Regions from separate parts of the Bacillus sp. MT94 genome, predicted to be linked through region 1. Evidence: riboswitches for the same ligand, from Rfam matches in the RefSeq annotation. Region 1 holds a riboswitch; each other region holds the start of a gene.
What was found. A riboswitch is a leader RNA that binds a small molecule or an ion and turns the genes downstream of it on or off. The one in region 1 is predicted to bind S-adenosylmethionine.
Positions count from the first base shown of each region.

Region 2: it holds a riboswitch for S-adenosylmethionine, as region 1 does, so the genes downstream of both, mtnK (S-methyl-5-thioribose kinase) here and mmuP (S-methylmethionine permease) in region 1, are expected to answer to the same signal.
Region 3: it holds a riboswitch for S-adenosylmethionine, as region 1 does, so the genes downstream of both, AC1Q51_RS04745 (ECF-type riboflavin transporter substrate-binding protein) here and mmuP (S-methylmethionine permease) in region 1, are expected to answer to the same signal.

Region 1 covers NZ_JBXAEZ010000005.1:373,469-379,639, forward strand. Annotated here, with positions in the region: gene AC1Q51_RS20030 (transglycosylase domain-containing protein) at 1-2,230, opposite strand, end outside; partial or broken gene AC1Q51_RS20035 (IS4 family transposase) at 2,572-2,820, shown strand; partial or broken gene AC1Q51_RS20040 (IS4 family transposase) at 2,796-3,040, opposite strand; SAM riboswitch class I at 3,384-3,491, shown strand; gene mmuP (S-methylmethionine permease) at 3,575-4,984, shown strand; gene mmuM (homocysteine S-methyltransferase) at 4,959-5,936, shown strand.
Region 2 covers NZ_JBXAEZ010000002.1:348,932-355,102, reverse strand. Annotated here, with positions in the region: gene AC1Q51_RS07440 (pyridoxal phosphate-dependent aminotransferase) at 1-1,080, opposite strand, end outside; gene AC1Q51_RS07435 (carbon-nitrogen family hydrolase) at 1,095-1,958, shown strand; SAM riboswitch class I at 2,030-2,171, shown strand; gene mtnK (S-methyl-5-thioribose kinase) at 2,262-3,443, shown strand; gene mtnA (S-methyl-5-thioribose-1-phosphate isomerase) at 3,440-4,501, shown strand; gene AC1Q51_RS07420 (YvrJ family protein) at 4,569-4,730, shown strand; gene AC1Q51_RS07415 (3-hydroxybutyrate dehydrogenase) at 4,761-5,537, opposite strand; gene AC1Q51_RS07410 (PadR family transcriptional regulator) at 5,734-6,066, shown strand; gene AC1Q51_RS07405 (DUF1129 domain-containing protein) at 6,066-6,171, shown strand, end outside.
Region 3 covers NZ_JBXAEZ010000001.1:978,788-984,958, forward strand. Annotated here, with positions in the region: gene AC1Q51_RS04725 (peptidoglycan D,D-transpeptidase FtsI family protein) at 1-611, shown strand, start outside; gene lepB (signal peptidase I) at 688-1,218, shown strand; gene AC1Q51_RS04735 (macrolide family glycosyltransferase) at 1,477-2,664, shown strand; gene AC1Q51_RS04740 (aspartate/glutamate racemase family protein) at 2,756-3,436, opposite strand; SAM riboswitch class I at 3,590-3,705, shown strand; gene AC1Q51_RS04745 (ECF-type riboflavin transporter substrate-binding protein) at 3,845-4,393, shown strand; gene AC1Q51_RS04750 (ABC transporter ATP-binding protein) at 4,404-6,104, shown strand; gene AC1Q51_RS04755 (energy-coupling factor transporter transmembrane component T family protein) at 6,097-6,171, shown strand, end outside.

The DNA of each region.
Region 1 (6,171 bases):
TATTGGCTGGATTCTCTCCTGAATTCCCATCATTACTTGGTTGCATTGGCGTTCCATGACCCTCCCCATTGCTTGGTGGCTTTGTATTTCCTTCTCCACTACCGTTGTTTGGCTCACTTTGCTTTTGATCTTCTGGTTTCTTTAATTCTTCTTGTTTCTTTTGCTTTTCTTTTTGCTTATTTTCATTTGGCTGTTCAGTCGTATTGGCTATTTTCGCATTTGGAGAAGTATCACGCTTCTCACCTTTAATACGTAATTCGCTATCTTCTTGAACCACACTGTTCGGCATTTTAAATTGCGATTTATCTGTAGCAAACTTACTCATCATTTCTTTAAAAATCAATTGAGCAATTTTCGTATTTTTACTACTAATATAATCATCTTTACTATCCTTTGTATATCCGGTCCATACAGCCATCGTATATTGTGGTGTATAACCAGCAAACCAACTATCACGATTAGCACTTTCTGGTAGATTATATTGTGCTATTTGTTCTAAAGAATAGTTTGTTGTCCCTGTTTTACCGGCTACATCTAAAGAACCTATATTAGCTGCTGTACCCAATCCAGATGAAACAAAAGTACGAAGCATATCAGTAATCATATATGCTGTAGAATCCTTCATAACTCGTTTTGGCTTTTGCTCAAAGCTTTTTGATTTACCATCTGGATAAACGATTTTCTTAACAAAATGTGGTTTCGTGTACTTACCATCATTACCAAATGCCGCATAAGCGCCTGCAATTTCAGTTGGTGACGCTTCATTTGTACCAATCGCTGTTGATTCGGTCGGTGCTACATTAAATGTAATACCTAGCTTTTCAGAGAAAGCTTTTGATTTATTAATTCCTACTTCTTTTGCAGTTTTAATAGCCGGGATATTTCGGGAAGTTTTCAATGCATCACGCATTGTAATTGGTCCTAAATGCTTTCTATCTGCATTTCTAACTTCTTGTCCTGTTGAATACTTATATGGAGAGTCATCAATTTGATGGTAAGTAGCCCATTTTAAATATTCAATTGCAGGAGCGTAATCAAAAATTGGTTTCATCGTGGAACCTGCTGAGCGATTTAATTCAATTGCAATATTATGTCCTTTAAAAACAGCTTTATTTTCACCACGTCCACTACCAATTGCACGTACTTCTCCTGTTTTCGTATCCATAAATGTGAAAGCCCCTTGGAATTTCTCATTTGGATAATTAATAATACCGCTATTTAAAAGCTTGTCCGCAAAATCCTGTGCCTTTGGATCTAATGTTGTATAAATTTCTAAACCGTCAGATCCAATATTTGCATCTGGCATTTCTTTTTCAACTTCTTTCACAACCGCATCCATAAAAGCAGGATATGGCATTTCTTTTTGTTCAGTTGCTTTCTTAAGTCCTTCTGTTACTGGAATTTTTGATGCGTCTTCCATTTCCTTTTTTGTAATATAACCATGTCGATTCATTAATTGAAGTACAACATTTCTTCTTTCTGTTGCTTTTTTGATATTTTGTTCTTTCGTTGGATCATAGTTATTAGGCGCTTTCATTAAGCCAGCAAGCATTGCAACTTCTGGTAGTGTTAAATCTCTCAATTCCTTACCATAGTAATTTTGTACTGCTGTTGCAATTCCGTATGAACGGTTACCTAAGTAAACTTTATTTAAATACATTTCTAAAATTTCATGTTTTGAATACTGTTGTTCTAGCTTATACGCTAAATATATTTCTTGTGCCTTTCTCTTTGACGTTTTTTCCATCGATAAGAAATAATTTTTAATAACTTGCTGCGTAATCGTACTTCCACCTTGAGAGCCGTAATCCCCTTTTAGGCTGACTAAAACTGCACGTGCAGTACCTTTAAAATCTACGCCACTGTGCTCGTAAAAACGTGCATCTTCTGTCGCTAAAAACGCATTTTCTACTAACTTAGGAATTTGACCATACATAATATTCGTTCGTTTTTCTTTCCCATATTCATATATCAATTTCCCATCTTTATCATAAATTTTTGAGGATAACGGATTAACAAGTTTTGCTTTCTCGAGTTTTGGCGCATCCTTGATCATAACGAAAAAAGTAGCAACCCCTGTGACTAACCCTACAATACCAACTAATAAACAACTAATTAAAAACTTACGAAAAAATGATGTCTTGCCTTTTGGTTTTTGTTTTTTAGCTGCTGGCTGTTTGTTCTTTTTAACTTGTCGTCGCTCCTCTCGAGAACGATAATTTTCTGACATGCTATATTCTCCTGCCTTTCAATTCTCCTTTTGATTTACTTAAAATTATTGAAGTCACTTTAAGAAATATATTCATATTTAAAAAGGGTACTAAATAGACAATTTAAGTAATAAATTTGTTCCACTTTAAGATGAGGAAGAAATTTGAGCTTATCTGATAACGAAACAGAAACGGTAATAGTGGCACAACAAAAAAATGGAATTTCATAGAAAATCCATTTTTAGCTTGATGGGCATGTGGTGGTACCCCACATCCATCAACTTAAGGATTTAGACTATTCTTGAAGTTAAAAGCACGTTACTATTCACTTATGTTAATGAGAAAAGGTGACGTGCTTTTTATAAATATTTATCAAAAACAAGAGTTGTCTTTATTTGCTAAAGAGTTATATCGATATATGTCTCCCACTACACTTAATCAATTAGCTATAGAAGCAGGCGGAATGAAATGAAAACGCAAGTGCCATGGGCATCATTTTTTATATTTGTGTGTATGGTTAAATCAACAAACCGCTACTACCTCTATTACTCAACTTTGTAGTCAATTAGAAACTTCAACAGGAGTTTTATTAATTCCCTCAGGGCTAAGCCCTGCCGCTGCATGAAGCCCACTCATAATCGAACCAAGGAATCACTTGCCGCCCGTTGACTAATCCAAATGAAAATAGCAGCTAATTCTGATCCAGAAAACTTAAGTCTTCGCCTTATAAATCCTATTTCCCTTGCAAGTTCTTCTAAGAATACAGGTGTAACATATCGTTGTAATTATTCTGCAAATGGTAATAATTCATCTTGAATCGAGAGATTCATAAGAAAACATCATCCTTTCTAATTTAGCTTGTTTAGAAAAGATAACGTTTTTTTGATATTTGAGGGTATTAAAATCACCTGAGTTGATGGTTATGTATGGTGACCCCATAGCCAAAGAAGTAAGAAGATATTTAGAAGTGTATTAAATTTTGAGGCAGTGCTTGTGAACCGTATCATAAATAAATCAGGTTGTGTATGTTCGATTTTTAAATAATACCCGAGAAGGAGTGGGTTGCAGTTATAGTAATACTCTATTTTTTGTATTTCTATAATAGATATTTTTTTAAAAAACAGAATTATCTTGACAGTTATTAAATGGATTGATAAGGTTATAAAAAAATATTTCTTATCCAGAGAGGTGGAGGGACTGGCCTTATGAAACCTCAGCAACAGGTCTGCTTAAGTAGACACTGTGCTAATTCCAGCGGGTGATAATCCTGATAGATGAGAGCTTCCGTTTTTATTTGTCAGTAACGCCCTCTTTTTTAGAGTGCGTTTTTGTTTTTTCTGGATAGTAACTAAAGGAGAGTAGAAATGGAGAACAAAAATGGGAGAGAATTTCAAAGAAAAATGCAAGCACGTCATTTAGTCATGCTATCACTTGGTGGGGTGATTGGAACTGGCTTATTCTTAAGCTCGGGTTACACTATTCAACAAGCTGGCCCGTTTGGAACAATTCTATCCTATCTGATTGGTGCGCTAGTAGTTTATCTAGTTATGCTATGTTTAGGCGAGCTTTCCGTACATATGCCTGAAACGGGCGCATTTCATAGTTATGCAGTTAAATACATTGGACCTGGTACAGGGTATACAGTAGCCTGGTTGTATTGGTTAACTTGGACTGTTGCTTTAGGGTCTGAATTTACAGCCGCAGGATTACTTATGAAGCGATGGTTTCCATCGGTTAATATTTGGGTATGGAGTGCTCTTTTTGCCATTTTGATCTTTGTATTAAATGTCCTGACTGTTAAATTTTTCGCCGAATCCGAATTTTGGTTTTCATCGATAAAGGTTATAGCTATTGTGATTTTTATTGTTTTAGGAGTAGCGGCAATGCTAGGGTTTCTTCCAATGACTCATTCAAAAGCAGCACCATTCTTTTCTAATTTTACAAGTGGAGGTTTATTTCCTCATGGTGCTACGGCCATTATGATGACCATGCTTGCGGTTAATTTTGCTTTTTCGGGAACAGAATTAATAGGCATTGCAGCTGGAGAAACAGCGAACCCAGAAAAAATGATACCGAAGGCCATTCGAACTACTCTGTGGAGATTGATCATCTTTTTTGTAGGAACGATTGTTGTTTTATCTGCGTTATTGCCTATTTCCGATGCAGGGGTATTAGAGAGCCCTTTTGTTGCAGTTCTAGAACGAATTGGGGTGCCATATTCAGCTGACATAATGAATTTCGTTATCTTAACAGCCATTTTATCTGCGGCAAACTCAGGCCTTTATGCCTCTTCTAGAATGCTTTGGTCGCTTGCTAATAAGAATACGATATCCCCGATTTTTGGGAAAATGACGAAGCAAGGTGTTCCAATCAACGCCGTCATTTTCAGTATGATGGGTGGAGCTTTGGCTTTGCTCTCAAGTATTGTGGCACCAGATACTGTCTATATCGTACTTGTTTCCATTTCCGGTCTAGCAGTAGTTATAGTTTGGATGAGTATTAGCGCTTCCCAGTTCCTATTTCGCAGACAATTTTTGAAAGAAGGAAATTCTGAAAAGGACTTGATTTATCGCACACCACTATATCCATTAGTACCAATTGCTTCTTTTATCCTTTGTCTGGCATCGTGTATTGGAATTGCATTCGATCCAACACAGAGAATTGCCTTATATTGCGGCATACCGTTTATTTTGTTTTGCTATGGAAGTTATTATCTAACAAAAAATCTAAAAAAGAGGGGTGTAGATTATGTCGAACAAAATCAACCCAATTGATGCTATTTTATCCCAACATTCCATTATGCTTCTTGACGGAGCATTAGCTACTGAATTGGAGGCGCATGGATGTAATTTGGACGATCCCCTTTGGTCGGCACGTGTGTTACTAGAAAACCCGGAACTAATTTATCAGGTGCATTCGGACTATTTTCGTGCTGGAGCAGACTGTGCCATAACAGCAAGCTATCAAGCTACTATTAGTGGGTTTTCCGCGCGTGGAATACAAGAACAGGAAGCTTTGGAATTAATTAAGAAAACGGTGTTACTTGCAAGAAAGGCAAGAGATGATTTTTGGAAGGAAAATACGCAAACGAATAGGCCTAAACCATTGGTTGTTGCATCAGTTGGGCCGTACGGAGCTTACCTTGCAGATGGTTCAGAGTATGTAGGTAACTATGTTGTGACAGATAAAACATTAGCAGACTTTCACCGTTCGAGAATGTCTGCGTTAATCGAAGCAGGTGCAGATCTATTGGCATTTGAAACGATCCCTTGCCTGCAAGAAGCAAGAGTATTAGATACATTATTGCGTGAGTTTCCAGAAACATATGCGTGGCTTTCCTTTTCGCTAAAAAATGAGAAAGAGATTAGTGAAGGTATGAAACTAGTGGAGTGTGCACGAGTTTTTGAGAAAAGTGAACAAATTGTAGCGATAGGCATCAATTGTGCACCCGTAACTGTTGTGACTGGTGCAATCCAAGAGTTACGGGCAAACACAAAAAAACCAATTATTGTTTATCCAAACTCTGGTGAAACTTATAATCCAGAAACAAAAACATGGCATGGTCATGAACAATGTAACACGTTGGATATTCAATCTGAAGAATGGTACCAAGCAGGTGCACGTTTAATAGGCGGATGCTGCAGAACGACACCTTATCACATTGAGGAGATATCGAACAAGTGGCGTTCTTCCGAGTTTTTCTATTCGAACGAAGCAAAACAGTAATGTAATGGATGATAATCTAACTTTGTGTGTATTTTCATGATTTTTCTTGTTCAGGAATCTACAGTTACGTCTAGTGGCACAAAAAGTCTTTTTAGAGACACAAATGTGGATAGTAGCCTCGGGAATCCAGTGGACTTTTGGGTACCTTAGGTATGGAAAAGAATTAGGGAAAATAAAAACTGTTAGTTTAATAGACATGGTAGACAACATGCTGAATCTTTTAATGAAGATGTAG
Region 2 (6,171 bases), on a different contig from region 1:
TTCACCAAATCCAACACCAGGAGCAACTGCAACGTGTGCTTTTTCTAGTAAAATATCAGAAAATTGCTCGGATGTATAACCTTCTGGTACAGGAAGCCATGCAAAGAATGATCCGGTTGGAATGTCTACATTCCAACCAATTGAGTGACAAGCTGAAATAAGAGCGTTTCTCCGAGATTCGTAACTATTTACAAGATTTACTACACAAGACTGTGAACTTAATAGTGCTTCGCGAGCAGCATCTTGAATTGCACCAAAAATACTAACATACATATGATCTTGCAATAGGTTAATGGTTTCGATGACACTTTCATTTCCAACTGCAAAAGCAATACGCCAGCCAGCCATATTGAAAGTTTTTGATAACGTGTAAATTTCAATTCCTATATCTTTCGAACCATCTGCTTGCAAGAAACTAACAGGTTTTTGACCATCAAATCCGATAGCACCGTAAGCGAAATCGTGAACAACTAATATATTATGTTTATTAGCAAAATGAATGGTTGTATCAAAAAAATCTTTTGATGCAGTAGCACCTGTAGGGTTATTTGGATAGTTTAAAAACATTAACTTTGCCCGTTCAGCGATAGAGTCGTCAATTTTTTTATAATCCGGTAAAAAATGATTTTCTGCAATAAGCGGCATGGTTTCAAAGTGTGCCTTTGCTAAGGCAACCCCAGATAAATAATCTGGATAGCCTGGATCCGGAACGAGAATTGTATCACCAGGATTTGTAAAACAAATTGGTAATTCTACTAGTCCAGCCTTCCCACCAAACAAAATAGCAACTTCAGTTTTTGGGTTTAATTCGACGCCGTATTCACGTTTATAGAATGTAGTCACGGCTTCCTTTAAGCTTTCATGTCCGCGAAATGGCGGATATTTATGATGAATGGTCTTTTCGGCAGCATCTTGTAAAGCTTTTACGATATGCTGCGGTGTTGGTTGATCTGGATTACCTTGACCTAGATTAATAACATCGTGACCAGCTGCAACGACTTTGTTAACTTTTGCAACAAGTGAAGCGAAAAATTGTGTTGGCAATGATGTTACTATCTCAGAAGGTTGAAATAATTTCATACTTTCCACCTCTTTTGAAAGTTGTTACAATTCTAGTGACAAATGATATAATCTTTCCAGTATTTTGTAAAGAAAAAAATAAGAATGGGGCTGAAAAAATGAAAGTCGCATGTATTCAAATGGATATTGTTTTTGGAGATGTAGAAAAAAATATTGAGAATGCTAAAAATAAAATAAGCGAAGCTATGAAGGAAAGGCCAGATGTTATCGTCTTACCAGAACTATGGACAACAGGATATGATTTAACGAGACTTTCTGAAATTGCAGATAGGGATGGAGTGGAAACGAAAGAAAAGTTAATAGAATGGGCGAAGCAATATGATGTACATATTGTTGGTGGTTCTATAGCAAAGCAAACAGAGCAAGGCGTTACAAATACGATGTATGTTGTAAATAATGAAGGACAGCTAGTCAACGAATATAGTAAAGTACATTTATTTCAGCTTATGGATGAACATAAATATTTAATAGCCGGTAATGGTACGGGCGAATTTAAGCTGGATGATGTTGAATGCGCTGGAACAATTTGTTATGATATTCGTTTTCCAGAGTGGATGCGTGTCCATACTGCTAAAGGGGCAAAAGTATTATTTGTTGTAGCTGAATGGCCATTAGTTCGTTTAGCACATTGGCGTTTGCTATTGCAAGCAAGAGCAGTTGAAAATCAGTGTTATGTTGTTGCATGTAATAGAGCAGGAAAGGATCCAAATAATGTATTTGCGGGTCATTCTTTAATTGTGGACCCTTGGGGTGAAGTTGTAGTAGAGGCGAATGAAGAGGAATCAATTTTATTTGGAGAGCTTGAATTCGAGAAAATTAAAGAAGTACGTAAAGGAATTCCAGTTTTTGCGGATCGCCGTCCAGAATTATACAAATAAAATGTTGACAAGTGATTTTTATTCTTGGTATAGTCTTCAACATAAAGTTAAAAATTCAAAAAATTATACAACTCTTATCAAGAGCAGGTGGAGGGATTTGGCCCGATGAAGCCCAGCAACCGACCGTAATACCATTGTGAAATGGGGCGTTTATTACGCCAAAAGGCACGGTGCTAATTCCAGCAGAAAGTAAAACTTTCTGGCAGATAAGAGGGGAGAAGATAAACTTCAAACCTCTTTCTTAGTGGAAAGAGGTTTTTCTATGTTAGAAAAACCTCTGAATTTAAAAAGGGGGAGAAGACGATGGGATATTATTCATTAACAGAAATAACAGCTGTACAATATGCGAAAGATCATGGCTACTTTGAAGCGAAGGCAAATGTCGTTTGTCATGAAATTGGAGACGGAAACTTAAATTACGTGTTCAAATTAGATGATGGAGAGAAATCGATTATAATAAAACAAGCACTGCCTTATGCGAAAGTAGTTGGTGAAAGCTGGCCATTGTCTATAAAAAGAGCAACGATTGAAAGCAAGGCATTACAAATTTTTGCGCAGTATGTACCGGATTATGTTCCAGTAGTGTACAGTCATGATGAAGAGTTAGCGATAACGGTAATAGAAGACTTATCAAGACTAACAATTACAAGAAAAGGATTAATAGACGGAGAAGAATATCCGCTTTTATCCCAGCATATCGGCCGTTTTCTAGCACATGTTTTATTTTACACTTCAGATTTTGGTTTACAGTCAGAAGAGAAGAGGGTACTAGAAGGTACCTTTGTAAATCCGGACCTTTGTAAAATTACAGAGGATTTAGTGTTTACAGATCCGTTTGGACATTATGATACAAATGATTATGAGCCAGATTTACAGCTCGTGGTTGATGAACTTTGGAGTGATAAAACTTTAAAACTAAAAGTAGCACAATATAAATATAAGTTCTTAACAAGAAAAGAAACTCTTATTCATGGTGATTTACATACTGGTAGTATTTTTTCGTCACCTTCTGAAACGAAAGTGATTGATCCAGAATTTGCGACATATGGCCCATTTGGATTTGACATAGGTCAATTTATTGCAAATCTATTATTAAATGCTTTATCTAGAGAAGAAGAGAAAAGAAGTGTACTATTTTTCCATATAGAAAAGACGTGGAGTTATTTTGTAGAAACTTTTACAAAGTTATGGATTGGAGAAGGTGTAGAAGCATATACGAAAGAAAAACAATGGTTACCAATTATTTTGCAAAATATCTTTACTGATGCAGTTGGATTTGCCGGATGTGAACTGATTCGTAGAACAATTGGTTTAGCTCATGTAGCAGATTTAGATGAAATAGAAAATAAAGAAACAAGAATTCAAGCTAAGAAACAAGCGCTATCCTTAGGTAAAGAACTAATAAAATATGAATCTAAAAGTGCTGATATTCAACTGTTTCGAACATTATTTCAACAGACAGTTTCAGGGGGCGTAAAAGCGTGAGTACAATTGTTACTGTTCCGAGATCTGTAAGCTGGAAAGGTGATGCAATTGCGGTATTAAATCAAACGAAATTGCCGCATAGCACAGAATACAAAACATTGACGACTATTGAAGAGGTTTGGAAAAGCATCGTAATGTTAGAAGTACGAGGAGCGCCTGCAATTGGAATTGTAGCTGCATTTGGCTTAGCGCTTGCATCAAAAAAATATAACATTGTACATATTGAAGAATTTCAAAAGAAGTTTAATAGAGATTGTAATTATTTAGGAACGTCACGCCCGACAGCAGTAAATTTATTTTGGGCAATTGATCGTATGAGAGAATCTATTCGAGAGATTACTACAATAAAAGAAGCACAAAAAACATTAGAAGAAGAAGCGCTTCGCATTCAGCAGGAAGATGAAGAGGTGTGCCGAAATATTGGGGAATATGCGTTAACATGTTTTAAAGATGGCGATAATATTTTAACAATCTGTAACGCTGGAAGTATCGCAACTGCCAGATATGGAACTGCATTAGCTCCCTTTTATATTGGAAAAGAGAAAGGTGTGCGTTTACATGCATATGCGTGTGAAACGAGACCAGTTTTACAAGGTGGTCGCTTAACGACCTGGGAATTGAAGCAAGCAAATATTGATGTGACCCTTATTACAGATAATACTGCAGCTCATGCTATTCAAACGAAAGAAATAAATGCAATTATTGTAGGGGCGGATCGAATTGTCGCAAATGGAGATACGGCAAATAAAATAGGGACAATGAATTTAGCTATTTTAGCAAAGCACTTTGATATCCCATTTTATGTTGCTGCGCCACTGTCAACATTTGATGTTACGAAAGAAACTGGAGCCGAAATAATTATTGAAGAAAGAGATGAAACAGAAGTTACGAAAATCTTTGGAAAACAAGTAGCACCAATTGGAACGAATGTTTATAACCCTGCATTTGACGTAACACCGAACGAATTAATTACAGGAATTATTACTGAGAAAGGTATTATAAGCGGGGATTATAAACGAGAAATTGCATCATTATTTGAAAAACAGGCTAATACATAATAGCTTGTTTTTTTATGCCTAAATGCATTGTTTTCTCTTACTTATATAATGAAAGGAGGAGAAGAGGATGGAAGAGTGGATCAAGATGATAGGTAATGTAGGGTTTCCAATTGTTGTAACATTATATTTACTCCACCGTATTGAAAGTAAATTAGAGGGGGTAATTGTTGCAATTGAGAAGCTCCCGCGGCAATTACTAAAGTACGAAGATCCTCGCAATAAAAAATAAAGTTTGCTCTTCTTGAGCAAACTTTATTTTTTATTGAGCAGTATAGCCACCATCGATAACGACAGCTTGACCAGTAATACCTTTAGCTTTTTCACTCGCTAAAAACATAGCATAATCAGCGATTTCTTGTACTTGTAATAAGCGCTTTTGTGGGACGAGTGGATAAATAACATCTTCTAAAACATTTTCAAGTGGTACATTTCGTGTAGTAGCTAAGTCTTGTAGTTGATTACGTACAAGAGGGGTATCGACATAACCAGGGCAAAGGGCATTAACAGTAATACCATGCGTAGCACCTTCTAAAGCGGCAACTTTTGTTAATCCAATTACGCCATGTTTTGCACTATTGTAGGCAGCTTTTCCAGCAAACCCGACAAGGCCGTTAATAGAAGCGACATTAATAATACGACCATATTTTTGTTGTTTCATAATCGGAAAGGCATGCTTAATTGCGATAAACGGAGCAATTTGCATAATTTGAATTAGTAGCTCAAACTTTTCCGTTGGAAAGTCTTCAATGGGTGAAACGTGTTGCATTCCTGCGTTGTTAATTAATATATCTAATGAACCGAAATGACTAACTGTTTGAGAAATTGATGCTGTAATTTCCTCTTCAGATGTAACGTCACATTTTAAACCGATAGCTTGAAAACCTTCACTTTGTAATTGCTCAGCAGCTTCTTTCGCACGTTCTTCAAGACGATCAGTAATCACAACTTTTGCACCTTCTTTTGCAAAAGCACTTCCCATTTCATATCCAATACCACTCGCAGCACCTGTTAAAAAGACAACTCGATTTGTAACCATGATGAAAAACATCCCTTCATAATAAAGTTTTCATAGTGCTCTATTTAGAGAGGTTATAATGAAAATCCTGCAAACATTTGGAAAAAATATCGTTAGCTATCTTGTTTTGCAAAATAGTCTTTGCTATACTATTTTGTAAAGCAAGATACTTACGCTTATCTATCTTGTAAAACAAGATAGTAGGAGGATTTGAATTATGTCGACAAGTCAAATGCTGAAAGGGATCTTAGAAGGATGCTTACTTGCTATTATTTCTGAAGGCGAAATATACGGTTATGAAATGAGTGAGAAGCTAGCAAAGTATGGTTTTACAATGGCGAGTGAGGGAAGTATTTATCCGTTATTAATACGAATGCAAAAAGAAGGATTAATAACAAGCGTAATGAAGGAATCTCCATCTGGTCCAAAGAGAAAATATTACACATTAACAGAAAAAGGCGAGGAAGCACTTGATGAATTTATGGATCGCTGGGAAGCGATGCAAAGTAGTGTAGAACGTCTACTTGAAGGGAAGGGAAGGAGAAAATAATGTTATCAAGTGAAGCACGAAAGTTTTTGTTAGATATGAGATTATTTTTGACGGCAAAGAGTGTGAAAGAAAATGATATTGAAAACTTTTTAGAAGACGCAGAAC
Region 3 (6,171 bases), on a different contig from region 1:
TTGGAAGAAAAGATAATCAGCCTGGTTTCTTATTAGATTATTCTATTGGACAATATGATACATATACACCACTTCAGCTTGCACAATATATTTCGACTATCGCAAATGGAGGGTATCGAATGAAACCACAAATTGTTCAAGAGATTAGAGAACAAACCGTTCAAAAAGATGAGGTTGGTAAAGTAGTACAATCAATAGAACCCGTTGTTTTAAATAGAATCGATATGAAACAAGAATATATTAATCAAGTAAAAGAAGGATTTAGAAAAGTATTTCAAGACGGAGATGGAACGGGAGTAAGAGCGTTCCAAAAAGCACCATATAAACCAGCTGGTAAAACAGGGACCGCACAAACTGTATATGGTGGAGAAAATGAAATTGGGCGAAATGAGAAAGGCGACCGTAGAGAATGTTATAACTTAACATTAGCTGGATATGCGCCATATGATGATCCAGAAGTAGCATTTTCTGTTGTAGTACCGTGGGTTGAAAATGATAAATCGGGCATTAACTCCGATATTGGAAAAGAAGTTTTAGATGCTTATTTTGATTTGAAAAATAAGCGATTAACTGGTGAAGCGCAAAAAACAGATAACTCTAAAGAGAATTAAAATGGACGAAACGTCTCTAGCATTCATGTGAACTAGAGGCGTTTTTATCTGGGAATAGATTAGAAATGAGGTATATATGAAGCTGTTTATTCTAAAATATTGGAGGAACATATGTAGCTACATCTTAATTATAATAGGGGTTATTTTTATTAATAAGTCATTTTTATTTTGTATGGTAGAAGGAATTTCGATGCAACCTACTTTAAATGAAAAAGATTATATACTTGTTAATAAGGTAAACGTCTGTTTATCGTCTTTTCATCATGGGGATGTTGTCATCATAAAAAAAGAAGACGAGCCTACTTACTATGTGAAACGAATTATTGGATTATCGGGGGATAATATACAATTAAAAGAGGATGAGGTATATATTAACGGTAAAAAGCGTGATGAGTCGTATATACATTTAGATATGTTACAAGTATCCAATCGTTTTTCAAATTTTAGAGAAATAAAAGTTCCTACGCATAAATTATTTGTGTTAGGTGATAATCGTAATCATAGTAAAGATAGTAGGAATACACTTGGACTTATTGATGAGTCAAATATAATAGGTAAGGTAGAAATGGTATTTTATCCATTTGATCATATAAAATGGATAAAATAATTCTATTAACGATTCACATTTTATAAAATAAATCATATATTGATAGCATAGGACAAGCAGAAAAGTTTGTTCTAACCTCACAGAACACTCCTTATCACGGTTAGGCATCTACATAGGTAGATGCTTTTTTTATGTTGATGACTAAAAATTATTTATCAACATAATGTAGCAAGCATTTTAGGACTATTAGGGGAAGATTACTTGTACAAATAACAGTATGCTTAATTAAAACAATGAAATGTAAGGAGTGAGAAATAAGTGCTAAATATTTTAGTAGTTAATTTTCCAGCAGAGGGGCATGTAAACCCTACATTAAATTTAGTAAAAGCCTTTACTGAACGAGGGGATAATGTACATTATATTACAACGGCAAACTTTAAGGATAGAATTGAAGATTTAGGAGCTACTGTACATACTCATCCGGATCTATTAAAAGAGATTTCTATTGATGCTGAAACCTCATCTGGGTTAAATGCTTTCTTTCATGTGCATGTTCAAACTTCTTTATATATATTAGAAATTACGAGACAATTATGTGAAAGTATAAATTTTGATTTCGTAATTTATGATATATTTGGCGCAGGAGAGTTAGTAAAGGAGTATTTACAAGTTCCAGGTGTAGTGTCCTCACCTATATTTTTAATTCCGCCAGAATTTTTGAAGACATTACCTTTTCATCCAAATGCAGATATGCCATTCCAACCAGAGGAAATCTCTGAAAAATTACTAAATCAGATGGAACATAAATTTGGAGTAAAACCAAAGAATAATCTTCAATTTATGAATAATAAGGGTGATGTTTGTCTCGTATACACAAGTTGTTATTTCCAACCTAATAGCGAATCGTTCGGGGAAAATAACATTTTTATTGGACCGAGTATTTCAAAGCGTAAAACAAATATAAAGTTTCCACTGGAATCACTTAAAGAAAAGAAAGTTATTTATATTTCAATGGGAACACTGCTTGAAGGACTCGAACCATTCTTTAATACTTGTATTGATACTTTTTCAGATTTTGATGGGATAGTTGTAATGGCAATTGGTGATAGAAATGATATTTCTAAAATTAAGAAAGCACCAGATAATTTTATAATTGCTCCATACGTACCTCAATCAGAAATATTAAATGAAGCAGATGTTTTTATTACACATGGCGGTATGAATAGCGTACACGATGCCATTCATTATAATGTCCCATTTGTAATAATACCGCATGATAAAGACCAGCCTATGATAGCGCAAAGACTAACTGAGCTTGAAGCGGCACATAGACTATTGAAAGAACATGTTAATGTGCACACTTTAAAAGAGGCCGTAACAGATGTTCTTTCAAATGAAAAGTATAAACATGGTATAAGAAAACTTAATGATAGCTTTTTAGAATGTGGTGGTTCAAAAGAAGCAATTGCAGTTATTGAATCTCTTTTAAATAAAGTAAAACTTTAATCGGTAGGGATTTTACTACCCATAAATAGCGGGATAAATAGTCGTAACTGTATACAAGCATAGAGGTTCTCACCTTTATGCTTGTATATTCTTATCCAGCAAATTGCACAGCAGTATTTGCATGTAAAAAAGCAGTATCAAAAACGGGAACAGTGAGATCATTTTGGGAGATGAGTAAAGGTATTTCAGTGCAGCCTAATAATATACCTTCAGCACCATTTTGAATTAATGATTTTGTAATTTGTAATAACTCTTCTTTAGATGTTTCTGAAATGATCCCTCTACTTAATTCATCTAATATGACATGGTGGATAAAAGTTCTTTCCTCGTCATTGGGGATAATTGTCTCAATGTTATATTTCGCTAATCGTGATTTATAGAAATCTTGCTCCATCGTTTGTTTTGTTCCTAATAGTCCGATACGTTTTATATTCTGTTCTACCATTTCTTTAGCACTTACATCACCAATGTGAAGAAGCGGGATAGATATTGCTTGTTCTACTTCCTCGGCAAATAGATGTACGGTATTTGAACACATTAATAAACATTCAGCCCCAGATTTTTCAACTTTCTTTGCAACTGTAACTAGTTCATTTTTCACTTCTTCATATTGATGGTTTTGTAATAAAGTAGTTACTTCACCAAAATCCATACTATATAAAACTAACTTTGCATTTTGATCGTATTGAGAGAGTGTAAGTGTATTAATATGTTTATAGTATAATGATGTAGATTCCCAACTTAATCCTCCAATCAAACCAATAACTTTCATAATGCATTCCTCCCAAAACGATTTTGAATTTATTATTTCATAATTCCGATAAGAATACAATGATTTAAATGATCTATTTAACAAAAAATAAAAATAGTAAGAAAAGTGTTGAAATTTACATTCTTTAGTGCCATAATACGAATTACAAATTAATACTTATCCAGAGAGGTGGAGGGAACGGCCCTAAGAAACCTCAGCAACCCCTATGTAATTTTATAGGAAGGTGCTAATTCCGCAGAGGACACGTTGTGTTTTTTGAAAGATAAGAGGATTCTTGAACGTGAAAGAAAATGACCTCTTATATAAGAGGTCATTTTTTGTTGTATAGAAAGGGAGTGTAGATGCATAATTCATTTTTAAATTAAATATAGAGTAATAAAAGTTGACTAATATGAGAGGGGAATTGTAATGAACAAATTATCAACAAAGTTAGTAGTAGCAATCGGTATTGGAGCAGCATTATACGGGATATTAGGACTTTGGGGATTTTCTATTGCACCGAATACATTTATTAAACCAGCATTAGCTATATTAACTGTTTTTGGAGCATTATTTGGTCCAGTGGCAGGACTGTTAATCGGACTTATCGGTCATACCGTAACAGATACGATTGCTGGATGGGGGATTTGGTGGGGCTGGGTTACTAGTTCAGGGATTATTGGTTTTTCGATGGGTCTTATTCAAAAAAGAGTTGGTTTTAGTGTGAAAAACGGGTCGTTTAACAAGGGGCATATTTCTTATTTAGCAATTACTGGGCTAGTTGGTATTGTCATTGCTATTATATTTGCTGGGGCATTCGATATTATTGTGATGGGAGAACCATTTGACAAAATTGTTATCCAAGTATTAGGAGCAACAATTTCCGATGTTATCGTTTTCTTAGTAGTTGGATTGCCACTTACAATTGGCTTGGCAAAATCTAATAAGAAACATACACATTTAAAAATTGAAAAGTAGGGATGTTAACATGAAACCAATTATTTCGTTTGAACAATTCACCTTTCAATATGGGCATGCTGCGCAGCCTACTTTAAGTGATATTACCTTTCATATATACCCTGGGGAAAAAGTACTAATTGCTGGACGAAGTGGTTCAGGAAAGTCGACATTAGCTCATTGTATAAATGGGCTAATCCCATTTTCTTACGAAGGGACTAGTACAGGTAACGTTTTAATTGCCGGTAAAGACCCGAGGGAAGGAAGTATTTTTGAACAAAGTAAGCAGGTAGGAACAATTTTGCAAGATCAAGATGCTCAATTTATTGGTCTGACAGTAGAAGAAGATGTAGCTTTTTATTTAGAAAATGAATGTGTAAAGCAAGATGACATGAAAAAGATTGTTTCGGACTCATTAAGAAAGGTGAAGATGCATACGTTTCATAAACAAAGTCCACATGAATTATCAGGAGGTCAAAAGCAAACAGTTTCTCTAGCGGGTTTATTAACAACAAATGCGGATATATTATTGTTCGATGAACCGTTAGCTAATTTAGATCCACTAAGTGCCTTACATACGATAAAACTTATGAAAGATATACATGAACAATATAATAAAACGATTGTTATTATTGAACATAGAATAGAAGAAATTTTAAACCTGGATTTAGACAAAGTTATATTAATTGATGAAGGTAAAGTCATTGCGATAGGAACACCAAAAGAAATCTTAGCGTCAAATATATTACCACGTATCGGCTTAAGAGAGCCTATTTACATCGAAGCATTAAAGAGATTACATTTTGATAGTAATAATGACGTAATATATCCAATGGAAAACCTTCAAAAAGAAAAGGTAAGCAACGTTATAAAAGAGTGGATGGAGAAACAAGTCATATTAAAAGGGAATACCAAAAACAAGGAATTACTTAAAGTGGAGAATTTATCATTTTCATACTCTAATAAACAAAAAGTATTAGAAAATGTAAACCTTTCAATATATGAAGGAGAAATTGTGGCACTGTTAGGGCATAATGGAGCAGGGAAATCAACATTAGCTCATAGTCTTATAGGCATAAATAAAATGAAAAATGGGAAAATCTTGTTAAAAGGTGAAGATATTAGTTCTTGGTCTATTCGTAAACGTGGGGAAATCATATCTTACGTGATGCAAAATCCAAATCATATGATTACACAGCCTACTGTTTTTGAAGAAGTTTCATTTACATTAACATTACATAATTTTTCTAAGGAAGAAATTAAGAATAGAGTAGAAGGAACTTTAAAAATTTGTGGTTTATATCCATTTCGTAATTGGCCAATTCAAGCACTAAGCTATGGGCAAAAAAAGAGATTAACAATCGCATCTGTATTAACAACAAATCCTAAACTTATCATATTAGATGAACCAACAGCGGGACAAGATTATTATCACTATAAACAATTTATGTCTTTTATTAAAAACCTAGCTAAAAAGGGAATTTCATTTGTTTTTATCACTCACGATATGAATCTCGCGCTAGAATATACAGACCGTGCAGTAGTTCTACATGAAGGGAAAATTATTGCGGATAATACAGTGTTTGATGTATTAGGCGATCAAGAAACGTTACAAAGAGCCAACTTAAGAGAGAGTTCTTTAACCAAGCTTGTTAAATTTAGTGGGATTGCATGTCCAGAAAAATTTATGGAGCTTTATTTAGATAGTAATAGGAGGGAGGAAGGTGCATAGTACATATTTTCATCGTATGGATGGGGTAGTGAAATTGTTTTTATTTATTTTTTGTATGACGCTTACT